DNA from 3 places in the Lentisalinibacter sediminis genome. Region 1 is predicted to be linked to each of the others. Evidence: riboswitches for the same ligand, from Rfam matches in the RefSeq annotation. Region 1 holds a riboswitch; each other region holds the start of a gene.
What was found. Region 1 has a riboswitch for cyclic di-GMP ahead of ACJMKX_RS15595 (hypothetical protein). Riboswitches for the same ligand answer to the same signal wherever they lie in the genome.
Positions count from the first base shown of each region.

Region 2: linked by a shared signal. The riboswitch ahead of ACJMKX_RS02020 (FAD-binding protein) and the one ahead of ACJMKX_RS15595 (hypothetical protein) in region 1 are both predicted to bind cyclic di-GMP.
Region 3: linked by a shared signal. The riboswitch ahead of ACJMKX_RS16135 (M23 family metallopeptidase) and the one ahead of ACJMKX_RS15595 (hypothetical protein) in region 1 are both predicted to bind cyclic di-GMP.

Region 1 covers NZ_JAPDRF010000007.1:123,101-130,407, reverse strand. The annotation lists gene ACJMKX_RS15600 (HzsA-related protein) at 1-749, opposite strand, end outside; cyclic di-GMP riboswitch class I at 1,433-1,517, shown strand; gene ACJMKX_RS15595 (hypothetical protein) at 1,612-2,820, shown strand; gene ACJMKX_RS15590 (LamG domain-containing protein) at 2,835-5,303, shown strand; gene ACJMKX_RS15585 (hypothetical protein) at 5,344-6,945, shown strand; gene ACJMKX_RS15580 (alpha/beta hydrolase) at 7,014-7,307, opposite strand, start outside.
Region 2 covers NZ_JAPDRF010000001.1:411,787-419,093, reverse strand. The annotation lists gene ACJMKX_RS02045 (HAD-IA family hydrolase) at 1-1,307, shown strand, start outside; gene ACJMKX_RS02040 (Crp/Fnr family transcriptional regulator) at 1,319-2,041, opposite strand; gene ACJMKX_RS02035 (hypothetical protein) at 2,308-2,478, shown strand; gene ACJMKX_RS02030 (DUF6491 family protein) at 2,523-2,939, opposite strand; gene ACJMKX_RS02025 (glutathione S-transferase N-terminal domain-containing protein) at 3,106-3,867, shown strand; gene ACJMKX_RS02020 (FAD-binding protein) at 3,903-5,294, opposite strand; cyclic di-GMP riboswitch class I at 5,427-5,509, opposite strand; gene ACJMKX_RS02015 (hypothetical protein) at 5,744-6,415, shown strand; gene ACJMKX_RS02010 (FFLEELY motif protein) at 6,508-7,251, shown strand; gene ACJMKX_RS02005 (DUF6491 family protein) at 7,258-7,307, opposite strand, start outside.
Region 3 covers NZ_JAPDRF010000007.1:243,978-251,284, reverse strand. The annotation lists gene secA (preprotein translocase subunit SecA) at 1-1,901, opposite strand, end outside; gene ACJMKX_RS16135 (M23 family metallopeptidase) at 2,063-2,992, opposite strand; cyclic di-GMP riboswitch class I at 3,163-3,248, opposite strand; gene ACJMKX_RS16130 (DciA family protein) at 3,349-3,687, shown strand; gene lpxC (UDP-3-O-acyl-N-acetylglucosamine deacetylase) at 3,692-4,600, opposite strand; gene ftsZ (cell division protein FtsZ) at 4,933-6,078, opposite strand; gene ftsA (cell division protein FtsA) at 6,160-7,307, opposite strand, start outside.

The DNA of each region.
Region 1 (7,307 bases):
TTGGAGAGCACGGCGGGATCGAGGTCGTGGCTCTGGTTGAAACTCACCTGTCGGATATCGGTGCCGTCTTCGTTCATGACGTGCAGCACCAGCGCGGGTACGTTTCGGTCCTCGTCGAGTGCCGCGAACTGGGGCTTGCCCTCGTCCAGCAGCACGGCGCCGGACTGGCGCTGGCGCGTGGACGAGAAAACGATGCGCCCGTCCGGCAGGTAGGCGGGGGCGAGGTCGTGGCCGGACTCCGCGACGATGTCCGAGGTGATGATACGCCGCAGCGTGTCGCCGGGTATGTCGTACTCCCAGACGTTCCAGGTCGGCTGGTCCTCCTCGTCGGCGCCCTCGATGAACTGCGCACGCATCGCGAACAGCACCCGCGTGCCGTCGCGCGATACTTCCAGGTCGCGGATGTCGCCCAGGCCTTCGGTGATCTCTCCGGTAACGTTGACGTCGGCGGTGCTGGGCGAGGCCCGGTCGCGCACGTAGAGATCGGCACCGATATCGAAGGTCACCGGTTCGCGCACGTCGAAGTCGGTCGGGTCGCCGTTGTCGTCGACCGGGACCGGCCGCTTCACGTAGGCGATGGGGAAGTCGAGCACGACAGGGTCGGGATCCTGCCCGCTGCCGAAGCCGATACGGCCTTCACCGCTGCCGCCGCCACCGCAACCCGCGGCGGCCACCACCGTGCAGGCGACGGCGACGAGAGCCGCCTTGGCCGGCGCTCTGCGATCATCTGTCTGCGTCGTGCTGTTCATGGGACATCCTCTTTCCTGCAGCCGTCACGCGATGCACTCCTGCGATCACTGCGGGAATGCTGCAGGCGCCCTGCACCGCCGGTCTTCCGACACGCGGCCCGAAGACTCGCGGCCGGCCGTGACCAATGGTGGACAGGGGCCTCACTGCATTCTGTTAACAAGATCACAAATCCATGGAGATCGTTGCGCGCGCGTCCTGATACTTGACGAGCGGCGGAGTATAGGGACGCCTTCGGCACGCGCGTAATGTGGAATTTCGGCGACAGCGAAAGCACGCCGGCACCCGTGCAACGACTGCCGCGAGGTGACACAGGCCCTGTCACACGGACGCGCCCTGTCGTCGTTCGGCGACAAGCCGAAACGCGCTTCTAATCAAGCAGTTGCCCTCCGGACGTCGCCGAAGTGTCGATTTCCGCCGACAAGCGGTTGACATATGTCGGCCGGGAGCCGCTTCCCGAAGCATGCGCAAAACCCTGTTTCGTATGGATAAAGCACTTTGTCGTGAATTGCGCCGCGAACTGGCACGCCGCTTGCAACCCCTCTTCGCGACAGTAGCCGGCCGCGGGGGAGCACACGTGACCGGAGTCCCGAAGGACTGCGGGACTTGTGAATGGAGTCACGGTGGCCCTGTCGGCGATCTGCGAGCATCGGACGCTTCGAATAGCGCGACGCGCACGCAGGGCTTCTGAAAAGGGCAAACCCGGCGAAAGGCGGGGACGCAAAGCCAGCGGTCTACGGATTCACGTCCAGGACGGCGAAGCTGCCAGGAGCGACAGCTGACGATCAGCAGGGATGATCCCGCAGGGACGTCCTCCGCTCCCGACGGTCTTCGCCCCCTGGCAGGAAGGGAAGACGGAAACGTATGAGCAGGATCGTCATGAACGCACCCATGAACGTACAGAAGCAGTTCGCGCACGCGCTTCCGCGCCGCGCCCTCCTTGCCATCGCCTGCCTTGCGCTCGCGCTGGCTGCCACGGCCGAAGCGGGTCCGCGGGAACAGGCCAAGCGGCTGCACGACCGTCTCGCCGGCGTACCGCCCACCGAGCAGGTGCTGGCCGGCATGGAAGCCGACATTCTCGCCGGCAACCCCATCGCGGCTGCGGAGACGGCCATGGAGAACAGCGCCTTCTATAACGTGACGCTGAAGAACTTCGTGACGCCCTGGACTAACCGGGACCAGACGGTGTTCGCGCCGCTGAACGACTACACCGCCACGGTCATCGGCATGATCCGCGACGACGTGCCGTTCAATACCGTGCTCTCCGCCGACATTCTCTACGTCGGCGACAGCGGTCTCGGGCTGCCCCCCTACTCCATGTCCGACAACGCTCATTACGAGGCCATGGAGCAACAGGGCATCGACCTGAAGACCGCGCTGGTACAGACCAGCCAGTCCGCGGTGACCGACCTGCCGGCCTCCGCCACCGCCGGCGTGGTCACCAGCCGCGCCGCCGCCGAGGCCTTCTTCATCGCCGGCACCAACCGGGCGATGTTCCGTTTCACGCTGATGAATCACATGTGCAACGACCTGGAGCAGGTGAAGGACGGCTCGCGCTCGCCGGACCGCATCCGCCAGGACGTCTCGCGCAGCCCGGGCGGCGACAGCCGCGTCTTTCTGAACAACTGCGTGGAGTGCCACGCGGGCATGGATCCGCTGGCGCAGGCCTATGCCTACTACAACTTCAACCCGGACACCGGCCGCATCGAGTACACCGAGGGCCAGGTGCATCCCAAGTACTTCAATAACGACGCCAACTTCCCGTTCGGCTTCCGCACCCCCGACGACCGCTGGGACAACTACTGGCGCCAGGGGCGCAACGCCGGGCTCGGCTGGGATCCGTCGCTGCCGGGCAGCGGCAACGGCGCCAAGTCACTGGGCCGGGAGTTCGGCGCGAGCGACGTCTTCGCCGAATGTCAGGTGAAGAAGGTGTTCGAGGCCGTGTGCTTCCGCCAGCCCCAGGACGCAGCCGATCGGGCCGCTCTGGACAGGATCACCGGCGTATTCCGCGCCGACCAGTACCGCATGAAGACGGTGTTCGCCGAGACCGCCGTGCACTGCATGGGCGAATGAGGAGTTCGGCAATCATGGATAGGAACAATATGATCTCTCTGCCCGCCCGCGCTCACCTCGTCGTCGCCCTGACGGCGGCCGCCGCACTGGCCGGCTGCTCCAGCGGTGCCGACGTCGAGGAGAATCCGGTAACGAGCGTCGCGCCGTCACCGGACTACACGGGCCCGGCGCCCGCCACCGACGACGTGCAGTCGTTCAAGATCGAGGTGTGGGACAACGTGCGCACGGACAACCGCTGCGGCGCCTGCCACGGCACCGGCGGCCAGACGCCCACATTCGCGCGCACGGACGACGTCAATCTGGCCTACGAGGAGGCCAACACCATCGTCGACCTGACCTCGCCGGCCGACTCGCGCCTGGTGACGAAGGTAGCTGGCGGCCATAACTGCTGGGAATCCAGCGACGCGGTCTGCGGCGAGATCCTGACGACCTGGATCACCAACTGGGCCGGTGATGCCGCGGGCGGCGGCAAGAACATCGATCTGGAAGCACCGGTGGAGAAGCAGCCTGGAGCCAGCAAGAGCTTCCCGGACGACAGCGGCGCCCTGTTCGGGCAGACCGTGCACCCCGTCCTCATGGAGTACTGCGCCGGCTGCCACACCAGTGCCGCAGCCACGTCCCAGTCGCCGTTCTTCGCCGAAGCGGACGTGGCCGCCGCCTACGATGCCGCCAAGTCGAAGATCAATCTGGACGACCCCGCAGCGTCCCGCTTCGTCGTAAGACTGGCCAGCGAGTTCCATAACTGCTGGAGCGACTGCTCGGCGAACGCGGCGGAGATGCAGTCGGCGGTCGAGGCCTTCGCCAATCAGGTGACCCCCACCGAGGTGGATCCGGCGCTGGTCCTGAGCCGCGCGCTTGCACTGACCGACGGCATCGTCGCCTCCGGCGGCAACCGCTACGAGCGCAACGTGATCGCGCTGTGGGAGTTCAAGACCGGCCAGGGCGACACCGCCTTCGATACCAGCGGCGTCGAGCCGGCGCTGAACCTCACCATCAGCGGCGACTACAACTGGGTCGGCGGCTGGGGCATCGCGCTGCGCGAAGGCAAGGCCCAGGCTACGACCACGGCCAGCCGCAAGCTGCACGACCTGATCAAGGGCACGGGCGAGTATTCGATCGAGGCCTGGGTGGTACCTGCCAACGTCGTGCAGGAAGAGTCCCGGATCGTCAGCTATTCCGCCGGCACGACCGCGCGCAATTTCACGCTGGGTCAGACCCTGTACAGCTACGACTTCTTCAACCGCTCGGATGCCACCGACGGCAACGGCGACCCGGCACTGACCACCTCCGCCGCCGACGAGGACTTGCAGGCCACCCTGCAGCACGTCGTCGCGAACTTCGACCCGGTGGAAGGCCGCAGCATCTACGTGAACGGCGTCCACACCGACGACATGGACCCGCTCGGCACCGGCGGCAGCATCGCCGACTGGGACGATACCTTCGCCTTCGTCCTCGGCAACGAGGTCTCCGGCGACCGGCAGTTCGCCGGCACGTTCCGCATGGTCGCCGTCCACAACCGGACGCTGACGCCGGAGCAGATCGTGCAGAACTTCGACGTCGGCGTCGGCGAGAAATTCTTCCTGCTGTTCGGTGTGAGCCATCTGATCGACGTGCCCGAGGCCTATGTCCTGTTCGAAGTGGCCCAGTTCGACAGTTACTCCTATCTGTTCACCAAGCCGCACTTTCTGAGCCTGGACGATACGGCCACCTGGAGCGGCATCGCGCTCGAAGGCATGCGCATCGGCCTGAACGGCGGCGAACCGGTCGCCGGCCAGGCCTACAAGACCGTCTCCGCGACGCTGTCGAGTGATGCGGCCACCGCCGACCTCGGCCAGCCGCTGGCGGACGTGGGCACGATCATCGAGCTGCAGAAAGGCCCCGAGTCGGACGAGTTCTTCCTGACCTTCGAGGTGCTCGGCGCGAATACCAACGTGCGCACCGAGCCGACGCCGCTCACGCCGGCCCCGACCGACCGCGAGCCGTCGCCGGACGTGGGCGTGCGGGTCTTCGACGAGCTGAACGCGTCGATGTCCCAGATCACCGGCGTGCCCACGACCCACCCGGACGTGGCGCAGACCTTCGAAACCGTGAAGCAGCAGCTGCCCACGGTGGAGAGCTTCGGCGCGTTCTCGTCCTCCCAGCAGGTGGGCGTGTCCCAGCTCGCCATCGAGTACTGCAACGCACTGGTCGAGGACACCGGGCTGCGCGCGCAGGTATTCCCGGGCTTCAATTTCGACGCAGCCGTGACGACGGCCTACGGCACGCTGGCCGCGCGCGACCAGTTGCTGGACCCGCTGATCACGCGGATCAACAACACCAATGTCGTGAGCCAGCCGCACCCGGACGACGTGAAGGCCGAGCTGAACAGCCTTATCGACCGGCTGACCGCCTGCGGCGGCGGCTGCGAGTCGGGTCGCACGGCGACGGTCGCAAAGGCGACCTGTGCCGCGCTAATCGGTAGCGCGACCCTGACCGTCCAGTGATCGACGAGTCACAGACAACGCATCAATCGAGGCAATGACCATGTCAAACAAGTTCGCCACCACCAATCCCGATGCGCCGCTGTGCCATCCGGATCACCCGCGGCCCATCACCCGTCGCCAGCTGCTCTCCCAGGGCTTCATCGCCGGCACCGGGAGTCTGATGGGAGCGGGCGTGATGAGCCTGTTCGCCAACCCGCGGGCCGCCTATGCGGCGCTGAGTCCCGACCTGCAGGCCCTGGCGCAGTCCTGCGGCATCGCCGTGCAGGGCGCGGGCAAGATCCCGTTCATCTCCTTCGACCTGGCGGGCGGCGCCAGCATGGCCGGCTCGAACGTGCTGGTGGGCAAGGAAGGCGGCCAGATGGACTTCCTCTCCACCGAGGGCTACGCCAAGCTCGGCCTGCCCGGCGACATGGTCCCGCCGGTCACCAATCCGCAGACCGGCACCAACGACTTCATCAATACCGATCTGGGACTCGCTTTCCACTCCGACAGCGCGTTCCTGCGCGGCATGATGATGCATCTGTCGCCGACCACGATAGCCAACGTCAACGGCTGTGTGATCCCGGCGCGTTCGGAGAACGACACCGGCAACAATCCGCACAACCCGATGTACGGCATCGCCCGTGCGGGCGCCGACGGCGAGCTGCTGACGCTGATCGGCTCGCGCTCGTCGGATTCCGGCGGCAACTCCATGGCACCGGCCATGCTGATGGACCAGTCGGTTCGCCCCACCAAGGTAGACCGGGCGAGCGACGTCACGGGCCTCGTGGACACCGGCAAGCTGGTCGGCCTGCTTGCGCAGGAGGACGCCGTCGCGGTGATGGAATCCATCCAGCGCATCAGCGACATGAAGCTCGGCCGGGTGGACACCCAGCTGGAGATCACCGCGGACGACGTGCTGAAGGACCTGGTGAACTGCGGCTACGTGAAGGCCGCGGACCTCGCAGACCGCTTCGGCGAGCCCGGCATCCTGGACCCGGACGCCGACCTCGACATCGTCGGCAACGACCTCCAGAGCATCTTCACCCAGGCGGATTACCAGGACGAGCGGGAATTTCGCAAGACGGCCGCCGTCATGAAGATGGTGGTGAACGGTTTCGCCGGCGCCGGCACCGTGGCCATGGGCGGCTACGACTACCACGGCGGCGCGCGACGCACCGGCGAGGTGCGTGACTTCCGCGCCGGCCGCTGCATGGGCGCATGCCTGGAATACGCCGCGCGCAAGGGTCTGCCGCTGATGCTGTACGTGTTCAGCGACGGCTCGCTGTCGGCCAACGGCACCATCGATAATTCCGAGGAAGGCCGCGGCAAGTTCGAGTGGACCAGCGACAACCAGTCCACGGCGGCCTCGTTCTTCCTCGTCTACAACCCCACCGGCAGACCGCAGCTGCTCGAGAGCAACGGCGGACCCGAGCGCCACCAGCAGATCGGCTGGTTCCAGGCGGACGGTTCCGTGCAGAACGCCTCGACCCCGGCGGCGAACAACGTCAACCTGCTGGTCGAGACGGTGATCCTGAACTACATGGCGCTGCACGGCGAGCAGGGCCTGTTCCCGAATGTGTTCCCGGGCCACGGCCTCGGCAACAACCAGCTGCGGGACAGCCTCACCGCCTTCGCGCCGATCGTGAGCGGCACGATCTAGACCCTGTCTCCCTGACCGGCCCGACCCTGCCGGCGAGCCACGGGGACAGTTAACTCGATTCGTGCGAGTTAACTGTCCCCGGCACTTCTTCGGCCCGCCGCCATGCGCGCCTCCATGAAGGCGGCCATCTCCAGGATGGCCTGCTTGGCCTCCGGCATGCGGCCGACGAAGAAATGCCAGACGTGCCACATGGCAGGCCAGACCCGCAGCGTGACGTCCACACCCGCTTCCCGCGCCTTCTCGGCCACCCGGGTCGAATCGTTCAGCAGCACCTCGTGGTCGCCCACCTGCAGCATCAGGGGCGGCAGCCCCTCCAGCGAGGCGTACAGCGGCGATACCAGCGGATGGCGGGGATCGGTGTC
Region 2 (7,307 bases), on a different contig from region 1:
GCGGCGGACCACTGCGGACGTCCGGATTCGCTGCAGCGGTGTTCGACCTGGATGCCGTGCTGACCGGCACTCGGACCCTGCATGCCGAGGCATGGAAGCAGGCCTTCGACGGATTGTTCCGCACGATCGAGTCGCAAGCGGAGCGTCCGTTCTCCATCGAGACGGAATACGCCGCCTGCTGCCACGGTCGGCCACGGCTCGACGCCGCGGCCGCGGTGCTCGCAGCTCGCGACGTCCACCTGCCGAGGGGTGCGCCGGACGACGCCCCCGGTCACGGCAGCATCCACGCGCTGGCACGGCTGCAGCACGGGATTTTCCTCTGCCTGCTCGACGCCCGGGGCATCGATCCTGACTCCGGCCTCGGTCTCGTAGCAGAGTTCCGCCGGCGAGGACTGCGTACTGCGGTGGTGTCGCCGAGCGATAACTGCATACAGGTACTCGCAGCAGCCGGCGCGCTGGAACTGTTCGATGCGAAACTGGACGGCAGGGATGCGGAACGGGCCGCCCTGTCGGCGAAGCCCGCGCCGGATTTCCTGACCGTCATGGCCCGCGAGCTGGATGTGGCGGCCCGGCGGTGTATAGCGGTGGAAGACTCCGCGGCCGGGATCAGGGCAGCACGCAAGGCTGGCTACGGTCTGGTGATCGCGCTTGATCGGGACGGGACGGCCGAGGCAGAAGCGCTCACGGGTCTGGGTGCCGACACGGTTCTGGACGATCAGTGGCTTGACGAACTCGACGTGGAACTCGCCTCGCCTCTCAGCTCGCCACAATCGAAAGCTCTGGAAGATCGTCTTGGAGCTGCTGCTCCCGCGCTGTTCGTGGACTTCGAGGGCACCCTGGCGTCGAAAGCGGGACTTTCGCCCGACGGCCCGCGGGCCGGGCGGCTCAGGCGGACCCTCGCTCGGCTCGCCCGCCGCTACCCGACCGCGGTGATCAGCGAGTGCGATCTGGAGGCTCTGCGCCGCCAACTCGACGTGCCCGGCATCGTCTACGCCGCCAGTGACGGCCGGGACGTGGAGCTGCCGGACGGACGCCGCGAGCCCCGGCCACAATCTGCGGAGGGCATCGCCTGGGACCGGGGTGTCGCGTTGCAGCGGTTGCTGGACATCCTCGACCTCGCCGAGGATCACACGGTCGTCCCGGTCTATGTGGGAGACGACATCAGGGACGAGGACGGGTTCGCGGCAATCGACGAACGCGGTATCGGAATCTCGGTCGGACGCTCTCCCGGGTCGACCATCGCGCCCTTCACGCTACCGGACCAGGAGGCGGTGTGTCGGCTGCTGGCGTGGTTAAGCCGGCAGTAGCCGGTGACAGCTCAATCCCGCGCGAGCGCACGCAGCTTCTTACGGTCGCAGCAGAGGTGTTCGCCCCGCTCTGGCGACACTGCCTGCAGGATGCCGTCGCGCTTCAGCTCGGCCACGATGCGGCTGACGCTCTCGGGCGTCACGCCGAGCACCTCGCCCATGTCCTGGCAGGTGAGCAGTTCCACCTCGCCGTCCCCGAGGCCGTCCTCCAGGTTTTCCAGGTACAGGATGAGCCGCGCCACACGGCTCCTGATGCGGCCGGTCGAGAACTCCGTGATCCACACATCTGCCTGGCGGATATGCCCGTGTAACGACTCCAGCAGTTCGATGTAGCGGTGCGGCCTTTCGTCGCGCAGACGCCGCAGGTGGCTGGCCGGCCAGCATCGAACGTCCACATGCCCCAGTGTGACCGCACTGTGGGGAGACACGGCTTCGTCCCCCTCCGCGACCGGCATGCCCAGGACGGAGCCCGGCCCGTGCAGTCCCACGATGCGCGCTCGGCCGTTGGGCAGGTGCCGCACCAGCTTCACGAGGCCGTCGCGAATGACGTACACACTCGAGGCCTGGCTTCCCTCGCGCAGCAACATGGTCTCTGGCTCGAAATGTCTCTCGGAGGCCACCGAGACGGGAGTGCCATTCGCTCCCGCGGTCGGGTCTCCGTCGCCCGAGTCCCGTAACAGCCGGTTCTCGGGGATTATCTCTCTCGTGTCGACCGTATCGACAATCTGCATCATTCCGGACATTTTCCCGCGTCCCCTTGCGTCCCCTTGAGGCGATTCATACTGATTCCGGGGACAGATCCTCCCTTCGCCGCAGCGACTCGTCTGTCCCGCCCGTTCAGTGTGGCGGCAGGCGGTGCCGCTACCAATACCGGAATGGAGGTATAGGATCGTCGTGAAACGCTGACTGACGCAGGCCGGGCCCGTCTCGCGGGCCGCGGGACGGGCGTATTGAGAATCCGCAATGTAGGCCGGAGGCGGTACGGGCTAGGGTCCCGCCAATGGAAATTAGCAATTATTACGTTCCCGTCGCCCTGATCCTGCCTCTCATCGCAATCCTGGGCATCCTGTTCGTCACCCTCGGCATGAGTTTCGTCCTGCGCCGGCGGCGCAGGCGGGAAGAGCCGCAGGCCGACGACCGCCGACAGGACGGGGAGTCACGCTCGTCGTGAGCCGTCCCAGCCCGGCAGCCGATTGCCCGAGTTGCCGGGGGTTGCTAGCTGCCCGCCATCTCCCTGAGCTTCTCTGCCTGCTCTTCCGTTACGGGGTAGAAATGGCCGAGGCCGCAGGAAGCGCCCGGTGACAGGCCGAAGCCGATGCTCTGCATGACCGTGATGATGTCCATATGGCAGAGCTGGTTCAGCGAGGTCCGGTACATGAACGTGTCGTGCAGCGACAGCCCGGTGCACCGGTACGGCAACTGGTTGCGGTAGATGTCGCCGTTGCCCATGTGGAACAGGATATTGCGATCGTCGACCACCTCGGAACGCTCGATCCGGAGCAGACTCAGGCACTGCTGCGGCGGGCCCGACACGAGGTCGAGCGATTCATTCATCTTCTTGTCTTCTGCCGTCGCCTGTCCCGCCGCGAGCAGCAGGACACACGTCGCGGTGAAGAGAGCCGTGGTTCGCATGATTCCTCCCGATGAATGCTATGGCGCTACGCTAGGCCCCCCTGCCCGCGCGGGCATTGAAGAAGCGCAATCGAATCCGGGTTGCGGCGGTATCGTATTGCGTCCGCCGGGCCGCGGCCGCATCATCGCGTTCCACCGTTGCCCCGCCACGACCGAGGGAGTCCCGATGATCCACCGCACGCTAGACGTCCTCTCCTCCACCGCCACCTCTTTCCTGCGCGGCTTCAACGGCATCCAGGCCCACCCGGCTCTGGACAAGCCGGAGAAGATGCTGGAGCTCTACGAGTTCGAGGGCTGCCCGTTCTGCCGTCTGGTCCGGGAAGTGCTGACAGAGCTGGATCTGGATGCGGTCATCTATCCCTGCCCGAAGGGTGGCGAGCGCTTCCGGCCCGAGGTTCTGGCCCGAGGCGGCAAGGCGCAGTTCCCGTTCCTCGTGGACCCGAACACGGGAGCCAGCATGTACGAGTCCGCGGATATCATCGAGTACCTGTTCGTCACCTATGGCCGGCGCGACGTACCCCTGCGCTGGCAGGCGCAGAGCCTGCAGAAGTTCTCGTCCACGTTGGCCGGCATCCCGCGCTTCACCGCGGGCACCCGGGCCCGCCCCTCCGGCAGTCGTCCGGAACGGCTGCTCGAGCTCTACAGCTTCGAGTCGAGCCCGTTCGCGCGTGTCGTGCGCGAGCGGCTGTGCGAGTTGGAGATCCCCTATATCCTGCGCTCGGCGGGCCGGACGCAGGCGAGCGACTGGGTGCCGCCCGTCGTTCGCGACGCACTGGGCATGGAAGGCCAGCCGGAGCTGGAGAACCGCCGCGCACTGAAGTCCCGCGCCGGGCGCGTCTCCATCCCTTACCTGGTGGATCCGAACACGGACACCGAGCTGGCGGAGTCCGGCGATATCGTGGAGTACCTCGACCGCACCTACGGCTGACGCACGCCGCTCTCGTGTAGCCCCCCCCCGCGGTTCTAGAGGAAGAACTGGGCCAGGTAGGGATTGAGCAGGCGCCCGTCGGGATCGAGCCGCCGGCGCATCTTGCGGAAGAACTCGAGCCGGCTGCCCAGCGAGGCGGCGACCTGAGCGGTCGACAGTCCGTCCGTCTGGTCCAGGAACGGGATGCCGTTCCATTTCTCGGCGAAATCGGCGAACTCGAGCACGAAATCCTGCCATTGCGGACGGGGCGTGCTCACCGCCCGCAGCACGAACACCGGTCCGTCGAACGAGGGCGAGAGCAACGCGCTGCGGTCCTGGGCAAGCCGGTAGCCGACGGTGGGCATGTCGCAGCGGAACCGCGTACGGGCGTAGTAGTCCCGACAGAATTCCCGGTAGGCCTGCACGATCAGCGGGAACTCGGCCGCGGGGAAACACCAGCTGGAACACGCGAGCCGCCGGCCGCTCCGCCCCCCTGCACGGTCACCGCCCTGCTCTACCGCCGCGCTGCCGGCGTGGACGGGGGCGCTGAACAGCGTCTGCCCCGCACCGTTGATGCGGTCGATCATGCCGTAGCGCAGCGCCGGGATCGGCACGATCCAGGACATGGAGTTGGTCATCGCCGGCAGAATCGTGCTCTCGCCCCAGTCCTTGATCTTCCACAACAGGCGGTTGACCTGGGTGTCTTCGTCGCCGTTGCGGCGGAGTTCCAGATACACCTGATCGCGGAACGGCAGCAGGTAGAAGCGCAGGCCAAGGCTCGAGCCCAGCAGCCGGTCGGTGACGGCGGCCAGCTCGGCCGTGCTGCAACGCCGCCGCCGGATGGTGAAGGGGCTCATGGGCCGGACCCGCAACGTCACCTCGTGGATGACCCCGAGCAGACCGTAGCTCAGCCGGAACATGTCCAGCAGGTGCGGGCGGGACGCGTCGACGGTGAGCTCGCCGCCCTCGGGCGTCACGACCTTCATGCTGACGACCTGGCTGGAGAACAGACGGGTGCCGGCGCCGGTGCCGGGCCCGATGCAGGCGCCGGCCACTGCCCCGCCGACCGTTCGGCCCATCAGATCATGCCCGCCGGCCAGTTCGAGCCCGTAGCCCCCCAGTTCGTCGGCGAGGCGCTGCAACCGGAGTCCGGCCTGCACGGTGACGTGCTCGTCACCGATCTCGAGCACCCCATCGAGGGCCGTCATATCGATGACCGTGCCGCCCTCCGCCGCCGAGCAGGGCGTCGACGCGCTGCCGGCACCCATCGGACGGAGCGGTGCCGGGAGGCCCGACCCCGTCTGCAGCAGATCGCGCAGCGCCTCGGGCGTCTCGGGCTGGAGCACCGGCAGCACCGGCGTGCGGCGGCCGGCGCGCCGTGACGTGCCGGATCGAACATCGCGGTGGATCCAGTCGCGGACCCGGTCGTGGCTGGCTGCATCTCTCATCGGTGTCGTTCCTCCGCGGGACGGATCCCGCCAACGGACTGCGGCACGTTGCCGGTCATCGGTCCCGGAGCGGGAATGAGCGGAGGATGGCCCGGATGGGCGCGCGCGGCAGAACGCCGAATCGCGCTTCCGTCTGGCAGCTCCGCTGTCCCGGCAACGGCCGGGGACCGGTGGCTTTGCGACCCGCCCTTTCGAACGGTGTGCCTTTTTCAAACGAGGGCCGAGCGTCGCACGGTGCCGACAGACTGTCAATCGTGGGCAGAGCCCGACAGGTTCCGGCACGGCATGATGTCAAATCGCCGCGCGTTTTCCGTGCCGAACGAGGCAGCCTGACCCGCCGTTGCAGGGCCAGGCGCCTTCGGTTTGCCACTATGCCGGGCCCTCCCCGATGCTGCTTAAATGCCGTGGGTAACCGTCAAGAGTCCGGGAAGAAGAAATCGGGGAGAGCGATGTACATCAATCCGGAGTCCGTCCTGCGCTGGCTACACATCCTTGCGATGGTCTACTGGCTGGGCGGTGAATGGGGCGTCTTCCAGACGTCCTACAACGTGGCGAATCCGAAACTTTCACTGGACGAGCGCCGGCGGCATATGGAGACCGCCTACCGGATCGATATCCTCGCCCGCACGGGCATCATCCTGCTGCTGCCTCTCGGCCTGCACATGGGCTTCAACCTGGGAGTGCACGACTACGGCGGTGGCTGGCTGTGGATCGTGTGGATCCTCGCCTTCGCGTGGCTGTCGCTCACCTGGGCCGCGTTCGTGTACCGGGATACGGACCGGGGGCTGCGGCTCACCAAGATCGACGAGGCCATCCGCTACGTCGTCATCCCTGCGCTGTTCCTGGCCGCTATCTGGTCGTTTGTCACGGACTGGCCCTTCCGCGCGGACTGGTACTCCACCAAGGTGCTTGTCTACAGCCTGCTGCTGGTGATCGGTCTCGGGCTGCGATTCATCATGCGCCACTGGGTGCCGATCTTCCGCGAGCTCGCCGAGAAGGGGCCGAATCCGGCGCTGGAGCAACGGCTGGCGTCGGAGCTCGCCATCGGCCGCGGCATGGCCTACGTGTACTGGATCGGCATCGCCTCCGTGGCCTTTCTGGGCGCGACCAAGCCGTTCTGACGTGGACGTCGCGCCGCCATTGGCAAGACCCGCGTAAAAACGGGACAATGCGCGCGGGTTGAGCCGGGCGCCGGCGGCGCTATATCGGAGACATGAGCGGAGAAGAAATCAGCCGGATGAGCCTGGACGAGCTGCTGGTGCGCAACCGCAGCCTGCGCGCGCAGTTCAGCGACGATCCCGGCCTCCAGGAGGAACTCCAGGCACTGCAGCGCTGGCAGGCGGGCCGCCTGGAGCGAACCTACGCGGACCTGCAGGAGCGCGAGCGTTATCGCCCCGGCGTCGAGTTCTTCCTGGAGGAGCTCTACACCGACAAGGACTACCTCCCCCGCGACACCCAGCTCGAACGCGCCTCGCCCATCCTGAAGCGCATGCTGCCCGCCCAGGCCCAGGAGTCGATGCGGATGGCCGTGCAGCTGGAGGTGCTGAGCCAGGAACTCGACGGCGAGATGACGCGGGCGCTCGGCGCGGGCAAGGCGATCGACGAGGAGAGCTACGCCGAGGCCTACCGCACAGTCGGCCGCCGGGAGGACCGCGAGCGCCAGATCGGTTTCATCCTCGAGGCCGGCCGGGACCTGGAGCGCCTCGTGAAACTGCCCATGATCTATACCCTCATCCGCATGTCACACGGCCCGGCCCATCTGGCGGGCTTCGGTGCGCTGCACGACTTCCTGGAAGACGGCTTCAGGGCCTTCCGGGCCATGGGCGGCGCCGAGGAATTCCTGCAGACCATCGAGGACCGGGAAACCCGTCTCATGGAACGGATCTTCGCGGAGCATCCGCAGCCGTTCCGGCTCACCGACGACGACGAGGCGCCGCCGGCGGAGTCGCCGGCCTGAAGCCCCCTACTCGTCCCGCTGCAGGATCTCGATCAGCTCATCGGCCTCTTCCGGGT
Region 3 (7,307 bases), 120 kb from region 1:
AAGTTGTGGGCCTCCACCTTGCGCTGGGCCTTCTCGATCTGGCGTGACAGCAGCCCGCTCTCGATGGCCTCGCCGTCGCGCATGCCCACCCGCTGCAGCAGGCTCTTCGTGCGGTTGGGATCGCCGAAGATGCGCATGAGGCTGTCTTCCATGGACAGGTAGAAGCGGCTGGAACCCGGATCACCCTGACGGCCGGAGCGGCCGCGCAGCTGGTTGTCGATGCGCCGGGACTCGTGACGCTCGGTGCCGACGATGTGCAGACCGCCGGCCTCCAGTACCTGGTCGTGCCGCTTCTGCCACTCCGCGACCACGGCCTGGCGCTGCTCGTCAGTGACGTCCTCGCCGAGTTCGGCGAGTTCGGCATCCCTGTTGCCGCCCAGCACGATGTCCGTGCCGCGGCCGGCCATGTTGGTGGCGATGGTAATGGTGCCGGGACGGCCGGCGTCCTCCACCACCTTCGCCTCGCGCTCGTGCTGCTTCGCGTTCAGCACCTGGTGCGGGATCTGCTTCTTCTTCAGCAGGCCGGACAGGAGCTCGGAGTTCTCGATGGAGGTGGTGCCCACCAGCACCGGCTGGCCTCGCTCCCGGCAGTCGACGATGTCCTCGATGATGGCCTCGAACTTATCGCTCTGATTCAGGAACACGAGGTCCGGATGATCCGCGCGGACCATTGGCCGATGGGTGGGAATCACCACCACCTCGAGGCCGTAGATGGACTGGAACTCGAAGGCCTCGGTGTCCGCCGTACCCGTCATGCCGGCAAGCTTCTGGTACATGCGGAAGAAGTTCTGGAAGGTGATCGACGCGATGGTCTGGTTCTCTTCCTTCACCCGCACTCCTTCCTTGGCCTCCACCGCCTGGTGCAGACCGTCGGACCAGCGCCGGCCCGGCATGGTGCGGCCGGTGAACTCGTCGACGATGACGATCTCGCCGTCCTTGACGATGTAGTCGACGTCGCGCTGATACATGGCATGCGCGCGCAGCGCCGCCATCAGGTGATGCATGAGCTTGATGTTGCCGGCGTCGTAGAGACTCTCGCCGGGCTGTATCAGCCCTGCCTTCGTCATCAGCTCCTCGACGTGCTGATGGCCGTCCTCGGTGAGATAGACCTGCTTCGTCTTCTCGTCCGGCATGTAGTCGCCCGGGCCTTCTTCCTCCTCCTGCTTGACGAGCTTGGGCACGAGCTTGTTGATCTTCTCGTAGAGTTCGGTGCGCTCCTCGGAGGGGCCGGAGATGATCAGCGGCGTGCGCGCCTCGTCGATGAGGATGGAGTCCACCTCGTCGACGATGCCGTAGGCGAGCTTGCGCTGGGCCCGGTCCTCGGTGGAGAACGCCAGATTGTCACGCAGGTAGTCGAAGCCGAGTTCGTTGTTGGTGGCGTAGGTGATGTCCGCGCCGTAGGCCTCGCGCTTCTCCGCCGGCGACTGACCGCTGCGGATCACGCCCACCTCGAGCCCGAGGAAGTTGTACACGGGGCCCATCCAGGCCGCGTCACGACTGGCCAGGTACTCGTTCACCGTAACGATGTGCACCCCTTCGCCGGTGAGCGCGTTGAGATAGGCCGGCAGGGTCGCGACCAGCGTCTTGCCCTCGCCGGTTTTCATCTCCGCGATCTTGCCCTCGTGCAGCACCAGCCCGCCGATCAGCTGCACGTCGAAGTGGCGCATGCCCACCGTGCGATCGGCCGCCTCGCGCACGGCGGCGAAGGCCTCGGGGATGAGGCTGTCCAGCTTGTCGCCGTTGGCGAGACGCTCGCGCAACGCCGGCGTCATGGCCGCGAGTTCCTCGTCGCTCTTGTTGCGGTACTCGTCTTCCAGCGCGTTGATGGCCTTGACGAGCTTCGAATACGATTTGACCAGACGCTCGTTGCGACTGCCGAATATCTTTGTGAGAAATGCCACTGGGTTATCCGTCCTGAAACGCGCTCTGATACGCGAAAGAGCGCCGTCGGCCGTCGCGGCGTCGGCGCTCGATTGGGGTTCGCCCGAAAAGGGCTATCCTTAAAACGGTTATTCTAAGGGCAGCGGGTGCGCTGCGTCTAAAAAGGGCGGGCGTCGGGGGCTCAGCTGCCGCTGGCGCGAATGTATTTGAGCGGGTTGACCGACTTGCCCTCGTAGATGACTTCGAAATGCAGGTTGGGCCCGGTCGCCCGACCGGTCGCTCCCATGTGCGCAATAATCTGTCCTTTCCTGACTTCATCACCCACATTCACGAAGTTCTCGGCGTTGTGCGCGTAGCGCGTCACGTAGCCGTCGCCGTGGTCGATCTCCACCATCTGGCCATAGCCATAGCGCTTGCCCGAGTAGGTGACCACGCCGGCGCCGACGGCGACGATCTCCGCGCCGGCCTTGCCGGCGAAATCCACGCCCTTGTGCCATGCCTGCTTGCCGGTGAACGGGTCCGTGCGCCGCCCGTAGTAGGACGACAGCCAGCCGGACTTCACCGGCCGCCCTTCCGGCCTGATCTGCTCGTTGAGATTGCGGGTCAGGAGCACACTTTCAAGTACACCGAGCTGCTTTTCCCGATCGCTCAACTGCTGGGAGAGCCCGTCCAGCGACGTCAGGATGTCGGCGACGCCGCCGCTGCCGAATTCTTCCGGCTCCTCCGGGCCGCCGATGGCGGGCGGGGACTCGAAGTCGAATTCGCCGTCCTGCAGCTCGGCCATCTCGGTAAGACGCCGCCCGAGCGCGTCCAGCCGGATAACGTGGGCGTTCATCTGGCCGAGCCGGATCGCCAACGCATCCAGTGTTTCTTCCGTCTCGCGCCGGGCCGCCTCGATCTCGCGCCGCTGCCCGTCCAGTTGCTCGGACATGGCGCGGAGTTCGGCCGTATCCGCCTGGGTGCCGTGCTGGCGCGCGAAGAAGTATCCGCTACCGAAGACCGCTGCCGCGAATACACCGACGATAGTGCCGGCGATGGCGAGGGTGAGCGGCGCGCCGAGGTCGATCTGGCGAACGCCCGTACGGCGGCGGCTGAATATGACGAGATTCATCGATTGCAGTCCCGATTACGAGTCGGATCCCGGTCCGAAAAGCCGTTCCAATAACACCACCGACCGGGAATTGTTGGTCGCTCTTGTTCCGACCTGTGACCGACGAACCCGCTGGCTCCGGAGCAACTGCCCGGCTTGTGCAGCAATGTCGGCTTCAGTCTAATGGTCATCCCGGCAACCCCGCTGTCCGGGGCTCGGGACCCGCGGACCGGAAGCTTTGCGTCCCCGGCTCACACCGGGTTTGCCCTGATCGAGATCGTCAATATGCATAATGAAGACCGGCAGATCAAGGAATTGCATGCGCCGGAGGGGTCCTTCACGGTCAATCTGTGAGCCGGTTAACATCCACGCAAGCCATGAACGAGAAGAAGCTCGGCAATCTGCTCTCCCGTCCCGACAGCCCGCTCGCGGGCATCGTCGAGCGCGCCCGGGCCATGGAGACGCTCACCGCGGCCGTGCGGGCCGCGCTCTCCGAGGACGCGCGCGCCCACTTGGTCTCTGCCGCACGAAGGGACGATGGCACGCTGGTTCTGGTCACCGAGTCGTCCGCGTGGGCGGCGCGCCTGCGTTTCGCCGCCGACGAGGCGCTGGCCGCGGCACGGCGCTACGGCGTGACCGCCGAGTCGGTGAGCGTGCTGGTGCGCCCGGAGCGCGAAGGCCCGGAGCACGAAGACTCAGGGCGCGAAGACGGCTAGCCGCTCAGGCGAATACCGGGCTCGCGTAGGAGATCGGTGCCTTGCGGCGATCCTCGAAGGTGACCGGCTGCCACGCCGACTCGTCCTCGAGCAGGCGCCGCAGCAGCAGGTTGTTCAGCTCGTGGCCGGAGCGGTAGCCGCTGAATTCGCCGATCAGGCTGTGACCCAGCAGATACAGGTCACCGATGGCGTCCAGGATCTTGTGCTTGACGAACTCGTCGTCGTAACGCAGGCCGTCCTCATTGAGGATGCGGTAGTCGTCCAGCACGATGGCATTGTCCATGCTGCCACCGAGGGTCAGGTTGTTCGCCCGCAGCGTTTCGATGTCGCGCATGAAGCCGAACGTCCGCGCCCGGCTCACCTCACGCAGGAAAGACGTCGTGGAGAAGTCGATGGAGGCCCGCTGGGAGTGCTTCTTGAACACCGGATGATCGAAGGCGATCTCCAGGTTCACCTTGAAGCCGTTGAACGGCCGGAATTCCACCCACTTGTCGTCCTGCTCGATGCGCACCGGCTTGCGGATGCGGATCAGCTTCTTCGGGGCATTCTGCTCCTCGATGCCCGCCGACTGCAGCAGGAAGACGAACGGGCCTGCGCTACCGTCCATGATGGGCACTTCCGGCGCGCTCAGGTCGACGTAGCAGTTGTCGATACCGAGACCGGCCAGCGCCGACATCAGGTGCTCGACCGTCGCCACACGCACGTCGCCGTCGATCAGCGTCGTGCCGAGCGTCGTCTCGCCCACCCGGTGCGCTTCCGCACGGATCTCGACCGGCTCTGCCAGATCGGTCCGGCGAAAGACAATCCCGCTGTTCGGCGCGGCCGGGCGCAGCGTCATGTAGACCTTGCGGCCCGAATGCAGACCGACTCCGGTCGCGCGGATGGCCGTTTTCAGCGTTCTCTGTTGCAGCATGGCTACATTTCCCGACGCGGCCCTGCCCTCTCCCCGGCACGACCGATAATAATGGCGATCCCGCGGAAACTGCCGCTGAATCACGGATGTTCACTGGTTGTAGTCTGCGCAGCCCGCGGTTCACCCACCGCCTGACAACGCACCTGTTGCGCGAAAGCAACGGTGTATGCCCGGAAAACCCGTCGGCAAAAACACCGGTTTTCAGGCAGTTACGACCGTTGCTTCACAACACCAACGAATAAAGATATCACAGCGTTTTTTTGCAGTGCAAGAAAAAAGGGCCGGGGCGACCCCGTCCGTGGGTCGCCCCGGCCGAGCGGAGGCGGCAGCGGTCAGTCGGCCTGGCGGCGCAGGAACGCCGGGATGTCCAGCAGATCCTCCTGCAGCCCCAGGTCGCTGATGCCGTCACCGACGGCACGCTTGCGCTGCACGGTCGGCTTCTCGAGCTCTCCATAGTTCGGCTCGGTGCGTGCGGCACCGGAGCGGCGCACCACCCGCATGGGCGTGCCGGCGGCCATGGCCGGCTGACCGAGCCCGGTGGCCACGACGGTCACCCGGATGGTGTTGCTCATGTCGGGATCGATCACCGTGCCGACGACCACCGTGGCATCGTCGGAGGCGAATTCCTTGATGGTGTTGCCCACTTCCTGGAACTCGCCGATGGACAGGTCCATACCCGCGGTGACGTTCACCAGGATGCCGTTTGCGCCGGCCAGGTTGATGTCCTCCAGCAGCGGACTCGAGACGGCCGCCTCGGCCGCTTCCCGCGCACGGTCCTCGCCGGACGCCGCGCCGGAGCCCATCATGGCCATGCCCATCTCGGCCATCACCGTACGCACATCGGCGAAGTCCACGTTGATGAGGCCGGGCCGGGTGATCAGCTCGGCGATGCCCTGCACGGCGCCCTGCAGCACCTGATTGGCCGCGCGGAACGCGTCCAGCAGGGTGGTCTCGCCGCCGAGAACCGTCAGCAGCTTCTCGTTCGGGATCGTGATCAGCGAATCGACGTATTTGCCCAGCTCGGCGATGCCCTGATCGGCGATCTTCATGCGCTTCGAGCCTTCCATCCCGAAGGGCTTGGTGACCACGGCCACGGTCAGGATACCGAGCTCCCTGGCCACCTGGGCCACCACCGGTCCTGCGCCCGTACCGGTGCCACCGCCCATACCGGCGGTGATGAAGAGCATGTCGGCGCCCTCGATCACCTCCTGGATCCGGTCCCGGTCCTCCATGGCCGCCTGCCGGCCCACGTCGGGGTTGGCGCCGGCGCCGAGCCCTTTCGTGATATTGCAGCCGATCTGCAGCGCGGTGCGCACCTCGGCATTCTTCAGCGCCTGGGCATCGGTATTGGCGCAGATGAAATCCACCCCTTCGATGCCGGCCTCCACCATGTGAGCGACGGCGTTGCCGCCGCCGCCACCCACGCCGATCACCTTGATGACCGCGCTCTGGCTGTATGCATCCATCAGTTCGAACATGTCGCTTCCTCCGCTCTCAACATTCCAATGTCGTTGCTCTCAGTACCTTCAGCCGGCAGCGCCGCCGCCGGCATCCGCTCTCTAGAAATGGCTCTGGAACCACGCACGCATGCGCGCCAGCACCTCTTTCAATCCGTTGCCCATCGGCACCTCGTTCTCCTGCCGGGTCAGGTTCTCGTAGCCGTACAGCAGGAGCCCGACGCCGGTGGCGTGTATCGGGTTGCGCACGACGTCCGACAGGCCCTTTACGTACTGGGGGATGCCGAGCCGCACGGGCATGTGGAACACCTCTTCGGCCAGCTCCACGGCACCCTCCATCTTCGCGCTGCCGCCGGTCACGACGATGCCGGCGGCGATCAACTCCTCGAAGCCGCTGCGCCGGAGCTCGTCGCGCACCAGGGTGAACAGCTCCTCGTAGCGCGGCTCCACCACCTCGGCCAGGGTCTGGCGGGCGAGCCGCCGCGGCGGCCGGTCGCCCACGCTCGGCACCTCGATGGTCTCGTCCGGATTGGCGAGCTGGGACAGCGCGCAGGCGTACTTGATCTTGATGTCCTCGGCGTACTGGGTGGGCGTACGCATCGAGACCGCGATGTCGTTGGTGACCTGGTCGCCGGCGATGGGGATCACGGCGGTGTGCTGGATGGCACCGCCCAGGAAGACCGCGATGTCGGTCGTGCCGCCGCCGATATCGACGATGGCGGCGCCGAGTTCCTTCTCGTCCTCGGTCAGCACCGAATAGCTGGAGGCCAGCTGCTCGAGCACGATGTCGTCCACCTCCAGGCCGCAGCGCTGGACGCACTTGACGATGTTCTGGGCCGCACTTTCCGCGCCCGTCACCATGTGCACCTTCGCCTCCAGGCGCACGCCGGACATGCCCACCGGCTCGCGGATGCCCTCCTGACTGTCGATGATGAATTCCTGGGGCAGGATGTGGAGGATCTTCTGGTCGGCCGGAATGGCCACCGCCCGCGCGGCGTCGATGACGCGCTCCACGTCGCTCGGGCTCACTTCCTTGTCCCGGATGGCGACGATGCCGTGAGAGTTCAGGCTGCGCACGTGGCTGCCGGCGATGCCAGTGTACACCGAGTGAATATCGCAGCCGGCCATCAGCTCCGCTTCCTCGATGGCGCGCTGGATCGAATGCACCGTCGACTCGATGTTCACCACGACGCCCTTCTTCAGGCCGCGCGAAGGATGCGAGCCGATGCCGATCACCTCGATCTCGCCGG